2 regions of the Bacillus sp. FJAT-45350 genome follow, and region 2 is predicted to be linked to the other one. Evidence: riboswitches for the same ligand, from Rfam matches in the RefSeq annotation. Region 2 holds a riboswitch; the other holds the start of a gene.

Region 1 (7,666 bases), on a different contig from region 2:
TTTCAGAAGCTTCTTCATATAATCCATCCGCAATTAGATTCTTAAACTTTCTAGAGCCGATAACATTTGTTCTTTCACCAACAAATAACGGACGCATCGAATCATCATATACTAATGGCTCAATTCCTGACACAGCGTGAGGATGATTCTTTTGAGGTTGTCTCGGTTGATAGTTCTTCGTCATTTCAACTATTGCTTCAATATGCTCAGGCCTTGTACCACAACAACCACCAACAATATTTAACCAACCCTTCTCAGCAAAAGCAGTTAATTTTTGTGCAAGCGATTGTGGTGATTCATGATAGTTCCCTTCTTCATCAGGTAAACCCGCATTAGGGTAACAACTTACATATGAAGTAGCTAACTCAGATAATGAACGAAGATGATCTTGCATAAACTCAGGACCAGTCGCACAGTTTAAACCCACTACTGTCGGCTTCATATGCTCTAACGACAAATAAAACGCCTCGATATTTTGCCCAGCTAAAGTCGTACCCATTGGCTCAATTGTACCCGAGACAATTAATGGTAATTTTTTACCTGTAGAACCAAACGCACGATCAATCCCAATGTAGGCGGCTTTAACATTTCTCATATCCTGACTTGTTTCCAATAAAAGTAAGTCGACTCCACCATCCATTAGAGCTAGTACCTGTTCCTCATAGCAATCAGCAAGCTGGTCAAATGTAACACCACCTGTAACAGACAAAGACTTCGTTGTCGGACCCATTGCACCAGCAACAAAACGAGGCCATTCGCTTGTTGAATATTTATCTGCAGCAGCACGAGCAAGCTTAACTGCTTCGATGTTAATTTCTTTCGTTAAATGCTGAAGGTCATAATCCTCTAATACAATGCTCGTGGCACCAAATGTATTCGTTTCAACAATATCTGCTCCTGCAGCAAAATACGCCTCATGAATATTTGTAAGTACATGAGGAGCTGTAATGTTTAAATATTCATTACAGCCATCATAATCATCCCCACCAAAATCCTCAGCGGTAAGGTTTGATTGCTGAAGCATTGTCCCCATTGCACCGTCTAATACTAGTATTTTTTTTTGTAATTGTTTTTCAAATTCTGTTATTGTATTACTCATCCTTTAATCGGTCCTTTCTTATGTCAAAAGCATGTTCGATGGTCACTTTGTTGTAAGTACACCGACTTTTTCATGGATATACTTTGTTAATTCAACTGTCATTCCGTAACGTAAAAACGGTGTAATAAGATAAATTCCGTGGAAATGTTTTAACGCAACATCGATTAACGACTTTGATAAATCTACCCCTTCTTTTTGAGCAGCTTCTCTATTATCACCATGTGTAGCCATTCGAGCTCGAATCTCATCCGTTAACTTTATACCTGGAACTTCATTGTGTAAAAATTCTGCGTTCCTTGAACTTGTTAAAGGCATAATTCCTATATAAATTGGCTTCGTAATATGCTTTGTCGCATGATAAACATCAACAATTTGTTCTTCACTATAAATAGGCTGAGTCATAAAGTAATCCGCACCTGACTCAATCTTCTTTTCCATTCTTTTAACTGCCTTATCTAAATGACGAACATTAGGGTTAAAAGCGGCCGCAACAGAGAAATTCGTTTTCTGACCTAACGACTTCCCTGAAAAAGAAATACCTTCATTAAGCTGTTTAATTAACTGTATTAAATCAAAAGAAGTTAAATCATATACAGATGTCGCTCCTGGAAAATCACCTATTTTTGTAGGGTCACCAGTAATTGCTAACAATTGATCAATCCCTAATGTATGTAAACCCATTAAATGAGACTGAAGACCAATTAAATTTCTATCTCTGCACGTAACATGAATTAGAGGACGCGCCCCTACTTGGGTTTTTATAATTGAGCCTAATGCCATATTGTCAACACGTGGCGATGCTAATGAATTATCTGCCATTGTTACAGCATCAACACCAGCTTCTGTTAATTTTTTCGCTCCTTCTACAAATCCTTCAATTGAAAGTTGCTTAGGAGGATCTAGCTCGACAATGACGGAATGACGCTTTCTAACAATTTCATGTATTGGCTCTTCTGAATTATTCTTATATATATTGATTTTTTCTGGCTCTGAAGAAATAACGACCTTTTCTTCAATTGGTGCTTTTCCTTTTAATGCTTGAGCCATTGCTTCAATATGCTCTGGCGTTGTACCACAACAACCACCTAATAGTCGAATCCCTTGCTCACGGAACTTTAACGCACTTTCTCCAAAGTAGCTAGGGTTAGACTGATAGAAAAAGCGTCCATCACGGTAATCTGGCAAACTTGCATTTGGATAAGCAGACAAGAATGCATTATCTAGTAATGGTACCTCTTCGAAGGATCGAGTCATATGGTAAGGTCCCATACGACAATTTAAACCAACTACATTTGCACCGACATTCGCCAATTGAGTTAGTGCACTTGAAATCTTCATTCCATTGTGTAGTACGCCAATATCCCCTAAAGATACTTGAGCTATTATTGGAATATCTGTCATTGTTCTAGCTATTTTTACAGATTCAAAAATTTCTTCAAAGTCGTAATAAGTTTCAAGAAGTATTCCATCTGGTGTTTCTTCTAATAAACTATCAAGCTGGTTTACAAAACTACTTTTAATCTCCTCTAAAGCCCATGCCTTCTTCTGAATTCCTCTAATTCCACCAATAGTACCTAGAACGTAGCTTTGATTTTTGGCTGCTTTTTTTGCAATGTTAACTGCTGCACGATTAAGTAATTTAACCTTATTATCGAGTCCATATTTTTCTAATTTAATTGAGTTTGCCGCATACGTATTTGTTTGAATAACATCAGCACCAGCGTCAATGTAGGCACGGTGAACATCAAATATCTTCTCTTCTTGAGTAATGTTTAATTCTTCATAACAATTATCGACACCTTGAGCATACAGAAGCGTACCCATGGCTCCATCACCAATTAAGATTTTTGATTGTAAGTCTTTTAATAGGTTCATATGTTTCGCTTCCCTTCGCTCTGTTCAAAAACTAGTAGCAATTGCCTTTGATTGTCCAAGAACAATCTTTTTTCTTTTTTATACTTTCTGACTAATTTTCTCGAAAGCTTGTTTAAAGTCTTTAATAATATCTTCTGTTTTTTCTAAACCTACAGATAAGCGTAGCAACCCTTCAGAAATCCCTCGCTTCTCACGTTCTTCTTTAGGCATTGCAGCATGGCTCATTGTTGGTGGATATGACAAAATTGATTCAACAGCACCGAGACTAACAGCAAATACAGGTAGCTCCACTTGCTCTACAAATCTCTTAACCGCATCTCTATCACGCAATGCAAATGAGAGAACAGCCCCAAAACCATCCGCTTGTTCCTTTTGTAATTGATGACCTGCGTGCTTTTGTAAACCTGGATAGTAAACAGTTTCTACCTCTGGCACTGTTTCCAACCATTCTGCAATCTCAAGTGCTGCTTTGGATGAGTGCTCCATTCGAACATGCAGAGTCTTTAAGCCACGTAATACTAACCAGCAATCTTGAACTCCAAGTACACAACCAAATGAGTTTTGTAGGAATGCTATCTGTTTTCCTAGCTCTTCATCTTTTACAACTGCTAAGCCTGCGATAACATCACTATGACCACCGATGAATTTCGTTGCACTATGTAATACTACATCTACACCAAATTCAATTGGTCTTTGTAATGCAGGAGTTAAAAACGTATTATCAAGGAATGTTAAGCAGTTATACTCCTTAGCAATCTGCACCAGTCCTTTAATATCCGTCACTTTTAACGTTGGGTTTGAAGGAGTTTCAATATATAGTAATTTTGTGTTTTCTTGAATATTGGTTCTTACTTCATCAAGGTTCGTCATATCAACGAACGTAACTTCTATCCCTAGTCGAGGTAATACTTCTGTGACAAAACGAAATGTCCCGCCGTATACATCACTTGTAATTACTACATGGTCTCCCTTCGATAAAAGCATAAAAGCAGTTGAAATTGCTGCCATACCTGATGCGAATGCAAAACCACGAGTGCCTCCCTCTAACTGAGCTATTGTCTCTTCTAACACTTCTCTTGTCGGGTTACCCGAACGTCCATAGTCATATTGTCCAAATGTATCAAAATCAAATTGATGAAATGTTGATGCATGTTGGATCGGGACACTTACTGCGCCGTTATGTTTATCAACCTTATGGTTATTATGCAATAATTGTGTTTGAAAGCTATATTCATTACTCATATTTATTAAACTCCCCTTATTTGATATTCTCTTCAACGTATGCAAATGCTTGTGCTAAATCTGCTATTAAATCCTCGACAAATTCAATTCCTACTGAAAAACGTAATAATCGATTACAAACACCATTCGCTAAACGAACTTCCTCTGGTACATCTGCATGTGTTTGAGTTGTAGGATATGTCATTAAACTCTCTACTCCGCCAAGACTTTCTGCAAATGAGATAAGCTTTAATTGTTGAAGGAAAGGATTGACCCAGTCCTCTTTCTTAATACGGAATGACATCATGCCCCCTCTGCCCGGGTACAAAACATCAACGACACTTTCATGCTGTTGTAAATATTCTACAATCGCCTTGGCATTTCTTTCATGCTGTTCCATTCGTAATGCAAGAGTTTTCATTCCTCTAATTAATAGCCAAGAATCAAATGCACCCAATGTACCACCCATGCCATTAAAGAACATAAACAATCGCTCACAAAGCTCTTCTCCTTTAGCGACGATTAAGCCTGCTATTACATCGTTATGCCCACCTAAATATTTAGAAGCACTATGAATCACAATATCTGCTCCTTCTACTAATGGCTGTTGTAATAGGGGTGTGTAAAATGTGTTATCAACGATAAATAATAGATTATACTTTTTTGCTATTTTTGCTAAAGCTGAAATGTCCGCTTCCTGCATTAGTGGATTAGTAGGTGTTTCGATAAAAAGAGCTTTCGTTCTCTCATTAATCTTACTTTCAAATGTAGCCAAATCCCGTGGGTCACTATAGCAAAACGTTAAGCCCCAGTTATTCCAGCCTTGCTCGAATAATCGATAAGTGCCTCCATAAAGGTCTTGCGAGGCAAGAATTTCATCTCCTTGTTTAAACAATGAAAGGACCGTTTGCACCGCTGCCATTCCTGAGCTACAGGCGTACCCTCTATCTCCATGCTCTAATTTCGCTATAGCATTTTCTAATACTTCCCTTGTCGGGTTTCCTGTTCTAGCATAATCATATCCAGTTGACTCACCAATTCCTGTATGACGATAAGCTGTTGAAAAATAGACAGGTGTGTTAATTGCTCCTGTACGCTCATCTAGTCTGTTTCCGATTTGCACCAATGTTGTCTCTAATTCTTTTCTGTTCATGTTCAATCTTCCTCCTATCCAATTATGCCACTCTATCTCTTTACAATAAACTCATAATACTCAGAATCTTAAATAAATATTTGTATACAAAAAGGAAAATTAAACACACAATGCGCCTTTTCTTTTAAAAAGGAGTAATTTTTCATTCCTGATTATAGAACAAAATTTGCATAGCTGAATTTGTTAAAAATATGCTTTCACTTATCCACATTGAAATATTTTAAAGTTCCTAAGCAACAAAAAACCCTTCCTCTTAAAATAAGAAGAAGGGTTTGTCATATAACTGGCTTCTTCTTATCTTTCAAGCTGGCTTTAAAAACGCTTGCTGGATTTAGCACCTGACCAGTTTCGGCTGGTTGCTGAGACTTCACAGGGCCATGTCCCTCCATCTCTCTTGATAAGAATGTTCTAACTATTTAATTGGTTGATATAAAATTACACTAAAAAACTGTTTAATGCAATAGTAAATCGATAATTTTTCTCACTTTAACGCAGAAATGTTTTATAAGAGTCAAATGTAGCTTGTAAAACATTTACACAGTTTAGGTGTTAAAGAAAAATAACCCTCACTTATTCAGGTGTTGCATCCACTTCTAAATTGTTTTCGTTTCCACAAATACAACGTTTGAAGCCAGTTTCATATCCACCCTCACTGTTCGGCTTCCCTCGTAAAATATACTTTTCACCACACTCTGGGCATCGAATAACAACACGATATCTATCGGCTCCCATTACAAATCCCTCCTTACAAAACTTGACGCTCGTTTGCTTGTTTTACTTTTGATAGAGCCAGCCACCATAAAGCTATCATCAACGGTATCATCGTATAGATAAAGATGTCTGCTGATATGATTAGTATGTAATCATATCCACCATGAATTAATATAGGGATTACGAGGGATAAAATAAGCCATTTATTTTTATCCAACTCAAACCTCGCCCTTCCTAAATAATAACCCATCATTACTCCAAAAATTGCATGACTAGCAACTGGCAGCAACGCTCTACCTAAAGCTGTCTCAATTCCATACGCAAATAAATAAAATAAATTTTCTGCTGTTGCAAAACCTAGCGATAGTGATACACCGAATACAATCCCGTCATAAGGCTTGGTAAAGTTCCCATGTTTATAAGAAACAAAAAACAAAAGAAACCATTTAAAAAATTCCTCAATCAAGCCGCTTAAAATAAAAGCTTTATAAATAGGAGCAAGGAAAAAGCCTTCTTCAATAAAAGCATATTGTAGAACCATAACAGGAAACACTAATAGTATTCCCATAATAAAGCTTTTTGTAACTTGACCTATTGTTTGTAAGCCGTAACCATTCCTCAAATAGAAATAACTAAGAAGTGCTAAACCTGGTGCGGCTGCGGCTGTAATTAAAGACAGCACGTAAATTCCATTCCCCTCTATTATTTTCAATTGTAACATGTCATATTTCTTAATAAAAGTTTATACAATAGAGCCGTATTACAGGTAGAAACCCGACATGGTGGTTACCCTTGTAAGATAATATTTGCTAAGTTTATTATTTTAAAGTAACGTAATTATATGGTAATAATGGAACATGGTCAACAAAAGAAGCTATATAACAAGAGGTGAAAATAAATGAAAAAAATACTGATTATACACACTGGTGGTACGATTGCAATGAAGGAGGACGAAACTGGTTCTGTCAAACCCAACACAGAAAACCCCCTCTTTTCTACTATTGATTCTATCTCAGATAAAGCATCTATCATTGTCGATGACTTTCTTAATATTCCTTCTCCTCATATGACACCTACTCATATGGTCGATTTAGCAAATCGAATAAAAGAAAAAATAGCAAGAGAAGCGATTGACGGTATAGTTGTAACTCACGGTACAGATACGTTAGAAGAAACTGCCTATCTGCTTGATTTACTTGTTCATACGTCCATACCAATCGTCATTACAGGTGCGATGCGCTCGAGTAATGAGCTCGGCTCTGACGGACCACATAATTTAATTTCTTCTATTCAAACAGCTAGTAATTCAGAAGCTCATGGTAAAGGTGTACTCGTAGTTTTTAATGATGAAATTCATACGGCAAAGAATGTAACAAAAACTCACTCTAGTAACATTTCAACTTTCCAAAGTCCTCAATATGGACCAATTGGGATAGTCACAAGAAGAGGAGTCTTCTTTCACCACACCCCATTGAAGCGAGAATGCTTTCAAGTAGATAAACTGACAAAGAAAGTCGCACTATTGAAGACATATGCTGGTATGACAGGTGATATCATAAAGGCAATTGCAGACACAAAGATAGATGGACTGATTATTGAGGCTTTCG
Region 2 (7,666 bases):
CCACCAATGCGGTCTTCCTCTTGATCTATGAAATAGTCTAATAAAATATGTAATCCTTGAACCCACGGAAAATATCCCTCTTTTACCCTTTTTGCTGTGTCTAAAGACAATCCCTTATCCGTTGCATAAGCAACTAGGCAAAAAACACCTAATGTAGAACCTGCACAAGCAGAAAACTCATACCATGACATTTCAGGTACGCTTTCTTTATGCTTTTCAAACCACTCTTCAAGTAGCGGTACACGGTCTTCTTTTTTTACATGCTTATACACTTGTAAATCACAATAATAACCTGCTAGTTCATGAAGCCCCTCAGATATTATTTCATAAGCAGGAAGGCTCTCTAATACTTCCTGGCATGTACGTACGAGAGATTGTAAATAGCCGGCATCGTCTTGTTCCTCACGATACCGGTAATAATTAGCCGGTTCTGCTCCTGGGGTTAATGCGTGAAGCAACGATTCATGTAATGCTCTAAAATCAACGGGATCAAGCGACGTGCTCCGATCACAAAGGTTATCTAAATAGTCACTAATCGTTTGGTATGCAACTATGAAGCGAATGACCTGGTCGATGTTCTCCTCACCAAGTAATCCATAGATTCCCCCACCTTCACAATGAAAGGTTTTCTTCTCTATGCTATCTAGCGCTTGTGTTCTTAATTCTTCATTTGGAATTTGACTAGCCTTTTCCTTCCAACTATCTAAATAATGATGTACCTTTGGAATGACTTTTTTGTATACACTGAACATCAATGTCCACGGTTGAGTAGGAACTCCCAATCTCTAATCCTCCTTACAGCTTTTGTTGAACGAACCCTTTTGCATAAGTAAAAACATCGTTCCTCTCAGGTTCATTAAACAGCTCATGATATAGCCCTGACCATTCTTTATAAATTTTTTCATGTGATTCAATTGTATTAAACCATTGCTTTGCCGCATTTTTATCTGTAACTAGTTCATCTCCTGCTTGCAGCACTAATAATGGCAGGTTTGAATTCCATTTATCTGTTTCCCTATGACTAATTCTAATAGCCTTTAGTAATTCTTGATACCAACGAATAGAAACCTTTCGGACCCTTAACTCATCTGTTGAATATTGTTCTCGAACCTCTTCATTTCTCGTTGTATTTTGTGAACGAATATTCGATGGCGCACTAAAGCTTGGAGCAACATAATTAAAAGCCTTTGATGCAATGGACACAAACTTTGACGGTGGTTTCGCCAACCCTAAACAAGGAGAGGATAAAATAACGCCACTTACATTAGTTAACTTCTTCTCGATTATTGTTCTAATAACTACGAGACCACCCATACTATGACCAAGAATAAAGATAGGAAGATTAGACTTCTCAGCCTCCTGATACCAACTATAAACGGTATCAATATATTGCTTAAAAGACTGTATATGTCCCCTTTTTCCCCTTGTCTTACCTTGTCCAGGTAAATCACCCATAATCACTTCTACACCTTGTCTATTCCATTGCTCCGCTAACCATTCATAACGGCGATGATGCTCTCCTGCTCCATGTACAATAATCATTGTTGCTTTCGGATTACTACACGACCATGTTTGCATTGTTGTTTTCCCCCTAATCTATGTCGAATCTAGCTACTCATCGTTTCTAAATTTTGTTACACTTACTATAACAGTAGTGGAAATACTTTTCCTACACTAGTTTACTCATCCATGATAAACGTACCCTTTAATCCAAACTCTTTACCCCTATTTTATGCGAAACTATATCAAATTTGTATAAGGTTAGCTCAAAATAATACTGACCAATTAGAAAGGATTGTGACTAACATGATTTACCCTTACGGAGGAAAGACACCTGTCATTGCAGAAAGTGCCTTTATTGCTGATTACGCTACTGTAACAGGAGATGTCACCATTGGCGAAGAGTCGAGCGTGTGGTTCAACACTGTGATTCGTGGAGATGTATCCCCAACAATAATAGGAGACCGCGTAAATATTCAAGATAACTCAATCGTTCATCAAAGCCCACGATGTTCGATGATCATCGAAGACGACGTCACTGTCGGACATCAAGTAATCCTACATAGCTGTACTCTAAAGAAAAATAGTCTCATTGGTATGGGCTCTATCGTATTAGACGGAGCAGAAGTTGGTGAAGGAGCCTTTATCGGAGCAGGAAGTCTAGTACCACAAGGTAAGAAAATTCCACCAAACTCCCTTGCCTTCGGAAGACCTGCCAAAGTCGTTAGAGAATTAAACGACGAAGACCGAAAAGACATGGCAAGAATCAGACGAGAATATGTGGAGAAGGGGCAGTGGTATAAGAGCCTTCAGAAGAAATAATTATGAGTTATGAGTTATGAATTAAATGGCAAAATTCGAATTGCTAATTGCTAATGGCAAATTGGAATTCTTAAAGCTTGGCTGACTTATTTAGCCAAGCTTTTATTTTTTGGCTTCATTCCCTACTCACTTTAATTGTGCTTGAATTGCCATATTAATTTGCAATTCTAAATTTGCAATTTATAACTCATAACTCATCATTCATAATTGAACGAAAAAGAATCCTACCGGCACTATGGTAGGATTCTTTTTCGTTCTTAAGATAGCGCTTGCTCTCTCAATGCTTTTGCTTTATCTGTTTGTTCCCATGGAAGTTCAACATCAGTTCGACCAAAGTGTCCGTATGCTGCTGTTTGCTTGTAAATCGGACGCCGTAAGTCTAGCATTTTAATGATTCCTGCGGGACGTAAGTCAAAGTTATTACGAACAACTTCTACTAATACTTCCTCAGAAACCTTTCCTGTTTCAAATGTATCAATTGAAATTGATACTGGTTGCGCTACACCAATAGCATACGCAAGCTGTACTTCACACTTATCTGCCAGTCCAGCTGCAACGATGTTTTTCGCTACATAACGTGCTGCATACGCTGCTGAGCGGTCCACTTTTGTAGGATCCTTACCAGAGAATGCACCGCCGCCATGACGAGCATAACCGCCATACGTATCAACAATAATTTTACGTCCTGTTAGACCAGCATCCCCTTGAGGTCCACCGATAACAAAACGACCAGTTGGATTAATAAAGTATTTTGTGTTCTCGTCAATTAAATGAGAAGGAACAACAGGATGAATTACATGTTCTTTAATATTACGTTGAATCTGCTCTAATGAGATTTCTGGATGATGTTGTGTAGAAACAACGATTGTTTCTACACGAACAGGCTCCCCGTCTTCATCGTATTCAACAGTCACTTGCGTTTTTCCATCAGGGCGAAGATACGGAAGAATATCCTCTTTACGTACCTCGGCTAAACGACGGGAGATTTTGTGTGCTAATGAAATCGGTAACGGCATTAACTCATCTGTTTCATTATTTGCATAACCAAACATTAACCCCTGATCACCTGCACCGATAGCATCTATTTCTTCGTCTGACATTTGTCCTTCACGCGCTTCTAATGCTTTATCAACACCTTGTGCAATATCAGCTGATTGCTCATCAATTGACGTTAATACCGCACAAGTCTCTGAATCAAATCCATACTTTGCACGTGTATAGCCAATATCCTTTACTGTTTCACGTACGATTTTCGGGATGTCCACATATGTACTCGTTGTAATCTCACCAGCAACAAGAACAAGTCCTGTAGTTACAGATGTTTCACAAGCAACACGAGCATTCGGGTCATTTCTCAAAATTTCATCAAGTATCGCATCTGAAATTTGGTCACAAATTTTATCCGGGTGACCCTCAGTTACTGACTCTGATGTAAATAAACGTCGACTTCTTTTCTTTTCCATTAATTTGTACCCTCCTTTGCACAGTCCTATTATTTTCATTATATAGGATGTACGAAAATTTGATACGGCACTCATTCCCACTAAAAAATTGTGAGTAAACCTGGCAGATGTGTATCATAAAGAAAACAGGAATAAGGATCACTTATCTAAAGTGTTATCTAATATCAGCCCTCTTTATGCGCTAGGGAACCTAAATCTCCCCTTATTCGCGAAAAAACCCTTTTCCATATTGAGAAAAAGGGTAATATAGTCACCTTTCGCCTCTTATCGGTCAAGACAAATGTCTTGCAGGTTAGCACCTTACCATCTATATCTAGATGTAGGTTGCTGGGTTTCATAGGGCCTGTCCCTCCACCAACTCGGGATAAGAGTATCCGTTCGCGACATATCATAACGTAGTTAAACAAAGATGTCAACCTTTACTAGTTGACATCTTTGTAGTTTTAGGATGTGCAATTGGATTGCTAACTCCTAGTGCTACCGATTAATTTAAGTTAATATTTTTTAGGGATATTAAAGGCGTTTCCAAACACAGTCACTAACGCTGAAACTACTGCTGAAACCGTAGCAATATCATACATTGATACGTCAGGCACACCAGTTTCTTCCTTATTATATACATACTTTTTACTTAGTCTTATCATATATCTTCTTTATAGGAAGACACACGGTACCACTCAATTTTTAGAATGAAAGTTTCATATCGTTAATAAAAGTTGCATTACTTATTTATCAAATTTCATAATTAAAAGAACAAGACTTTTTGAACAACCTTTAGTAGACTTAATCTGAGCGTTGTCTACACTCTTTTCTCAATATTTAAGAGTTAGTCACATAAATTCAAATATTAGTATAGACTATTTAATATAATGTGTTATACTAATTCCATTAAGAAATTCATTCATACTATCTAATAATCTATAAATAATAAAAGAAAATTTTTGAAGAAAGGGTTTTGTTGCCATGAGTACAGTTAGTTTTGCAACCGAATTAGAGCAAATTTTAAAAGGAGATAATGTTCTTTTAGATCTTCCAGCTTCAAAATTAGTTGAGAAATCACTAATGAGAGAAGAAGGTACACTTACAGCAACGGGTGCCCTTAGTGTATCAACAGGAACATATACAGGACGTTCTCCTAAAGATAAATATATTGTAATGGAAGACTCTATTAAAGACAAAATTGATTGGGGCGACGTGAACCAACCGATCGAAAAAGAGGTATTCACAAACCTATATCATAAAGTTATTAACTACCTAGGTAACAGAGAAGAGTTATTTGTTTCTCGTGCCTTTGCAGGTGCTGACCCTAATTACCGTTTATCAATTCAAGTAATTAATGAATTTGCATGGCATAACCTTTTCGCTGGTCAATTATTCATTCGTCCAACTGAAGAAGAATTAAAAACACACAATACAGATTTCTCAGTTATCTATGCACCTAATTTTAAAGCAGACCCTGCTGTAGATGGTACTCGTTCTGAAACATTTATCATGGTTTCTTTTGAAGAAAGAATCGTTCTAATTGGTGGAACTGAATATGCTGGAGAAATGAAAAAGTCTATCTTCTCAGTTATGAACTTCCTTCTACCTGAGCAAGATGTTCTTTCTATGCACTGTTCGGCTAACGCTGGAAAAGAAGGAGATGTAGCATTATTCTTCGGTCTTTCAGGAACAGGAAAAACAACTTTATCTGCTGATCCTAACAGACACCTTCTTGGTGATGACGAGCACGGTTGGTCAAACAACGGCGTTTTCAATATCGAAGGTGGATGTTATGCGAAATGTATCAACCTATCTGCTGAAAAAGAGCCAGAAATTTGGAATGCGATTCGTTTTGGGTCAGTATTAGAAAACGTTGTTCTTGATGATAAAACAGCAGTTCCAGATTATGATGATACAACACTAACGGAAAACACTCGTGTAGCATACTCTCTTGATGCGATTCCAAACTCATTAATTCCAAGTGTTGCAGGTCACCCAAATACAATTATCTTTTTAACTGCTGATGCATTTGGCGTATTACCTCCAATCAGTAAATTAACAAAAGAGCAAGCTATGTACCACTTCTTATCTGGATACACAAGTAAATTAGCAGGTACTGAGCGTGGTATTACATCTCCAGAAGCAACATTCTCAACTTGTTTTGGAGCACCTTTCTTACCTCTTCCTGCACGTCGTTATGCAGAAATGCTAGGTGAGAAAATTACACAACACGATTCTCAAGTATTCCTAGTTAACACAGGTTGGTCTGGTGGACCGTATGGTGTTGGAAAACGTATGAACCTTCCATACACACGTGCAATGATTCAAGCTGCTCTACAGGGTGAGCTAAACTCAGCTGAAACGATTGTAGATGATATTTTTGGATTACACGTACCAGTTCATTGCCCAGGAGTACCTGATGAAGTACTTCAACCAAAACAAACTTGGGATAACCCTGAGGAGTATGACGCAAAAGCAAAAGAACTAGCAGGACAATTCAAAGAAAACTTCAAAAAATTCGATGCACCTGATGAAATTAGAAACGCAGGTCCACTAGTATAATAAAAAAACAGTCAAGGCTTTCCGCCGAGGCCACTGAAAAACTTCCGTTTTTTGAGACGAAAGAATGAGAAATAAAAAAGAGACGAAATTATATCCATTAAATGGGTGTATTCGTCTCTTTTTTATTTTATGTAGAGCTAAATTTTTCATTTAGTTAACCTATTAACTTCAAAATCCTTTTCAAATTAACTGTAAATATCGACATAGCTCCTTGTAGTTCCATGCCAATAAGACCCGAAGATGATGCTACATCATACCCGTGTCGGTGTTTTAATTCACTGTTTTTTGCTTCAATTTTATATCTTTCTTTTGATTTTTCTTTAAAATAATCGCTTTCTTGAAAGGCTATTTGTTCTTTGTGTATATTCGATTTAATGCTCACAGAATAAGTCTTACTTTTAGCTCCATCTTTATAACATCCTTCTTTTATAGGACATACCTTACATTTTTCTACATTAAAGTAATATGTGTGTGTTTGATTTGTGGCTACACCTTTTTTTCCAGTTCGTGCTTTCCTAATAGCCATATGTCCAGCCTTACAAACATACATACTAGCATCTTTATTAAACTCAAATTCGTCTTCTTTTTTTCGGTTACCTTGTGTGACAACAGGGTTGAGTTTAGCTATTAACTTCATTTCGTTTGTTTTTGTATATTCAATATTCCCTTTTTCTGAATAGGCGGCATCACCAATCACAGTATCAACTTCCATACCAGCTTCCATACTTTTTTCAATTAAGGTTTCTAATTGCTTTCCGTCATTCTTTTCTCCAGTTGTAACAACAGCCGCAGTAATAATTCTTTCTTCGCTTAAGGCTATGTGTGTTTTGTAACCAAAGAATGAGGAGTCCACTGTTTTATGTCCTGTTTTTGCGTCTTCATCTTTGGATAATTGTAGATGTTCAATATCATCAGCCACAGTTTCTTTAAGCAGGTTTAATTTTTCTTTTACTTTGGGGAATTCACAAATAACCTCTTCTTTTTCAATGACTTTAATCAGCTTTTCACAGTATTCAATTTGATCTTCTAATACATCTGATGTTGTCTTGGTTGGAAATTTACTTTTCATTGTTTCATCTACTTGATAAATCGTCTTTCTTAGGTTTTTAGACCGATCAACCAGCACTTCTTTGGCTGATTTTTGATTGTAACGAGACTGGGTATGGGTAGCATCTACAATAATAGATTTGCTTTTTATAATTTCTTTTTCGATTGCGATCTCAACCGTTTTATTGATTAGCATGTCTAATAAATTTACATCCTTTAATCGCAGTTTTCGAAACTTCGTTAAGGAACTTGGCTCAATAACTGGATCTTCTGGCGCCATATCTAAAAAA

The links. A riboswitch is a leader RNA that binds a small molecule or an ion and turns the genes downstream of it on or off. The one in region 2 is predicted to bind S-adenosylmethionine.
Region 1: linked by a shared signal. The riboswitch ahead of CD003_RS09930 (methionine biosynthesis PLP-dependent protein) and the one ahead of metK (methionine adenosyltransferase) in region 2 are both predicted to bind S-adenosylmethionine.

Annotation. Positions count from the first base shown of each region.
Region 1 is NZ_NISU01000001.1:1,977,721-1,985,386, forward strand. It holds gene metH (methionine synthase) at 1-1,099, opposite strand, end outside; gene CD003_RS09920 (bifunctional homocysteine S-methyltransferase/methylenetetrahydrofolate reductase) at 1,142-2,974, opposite strand; gene metC (cystathionine beta-lyase) at 3,053-4,216, opposite strand; gene CD003_RS09930 (methionine biosynthesis PLP-dependent protein) at 4,233-5,348, opposite strand; SAM riboswitch class I at 5,640-5,752, opposite strand; gene CD003_RS21855 (hypothetical protein) at 5,919-6,080, opposite strand; gene prsW (glutamic-type intramembrane protease PrsW) at 6,094-6,741, opposite strand; gene CD003_RS09940 (asparaginase) at 6,958-7,666, shown strand, end outside.
Region 2 is NZ_NISU01000002.1:254,306-261,971, reverse strand. It holds gene CD003_RS17880 (tetraprenyl-beta-curcumene synthase family protein) at 1-782, opposite strand, end outside; gene CD003_RS17875 (alpha/beta hydrolase) at 796-1,578, opposite strand; gene CD003_RS17870 (gamma carbonic anhydrase) at 1,807-2,322, shown strand; gene metK (methionine adenosyltransferase) at 2,580-3,785, opposite strand; SAM riboswitch class I at 4,047-4,156, opposite strand; gene CD003_RS22095 (HpcH/HpaI aldolase/citrate lyase family protein) at 4,280-4,381, opposite strand; gene pckA (phosphoenolpyruvate carboxykinase (ATP)) at 4,749-6,329, shown strand; gene CD003_RS17855 (IS1182 family transposase) at 6,484-7,666, opposite strand, start outside.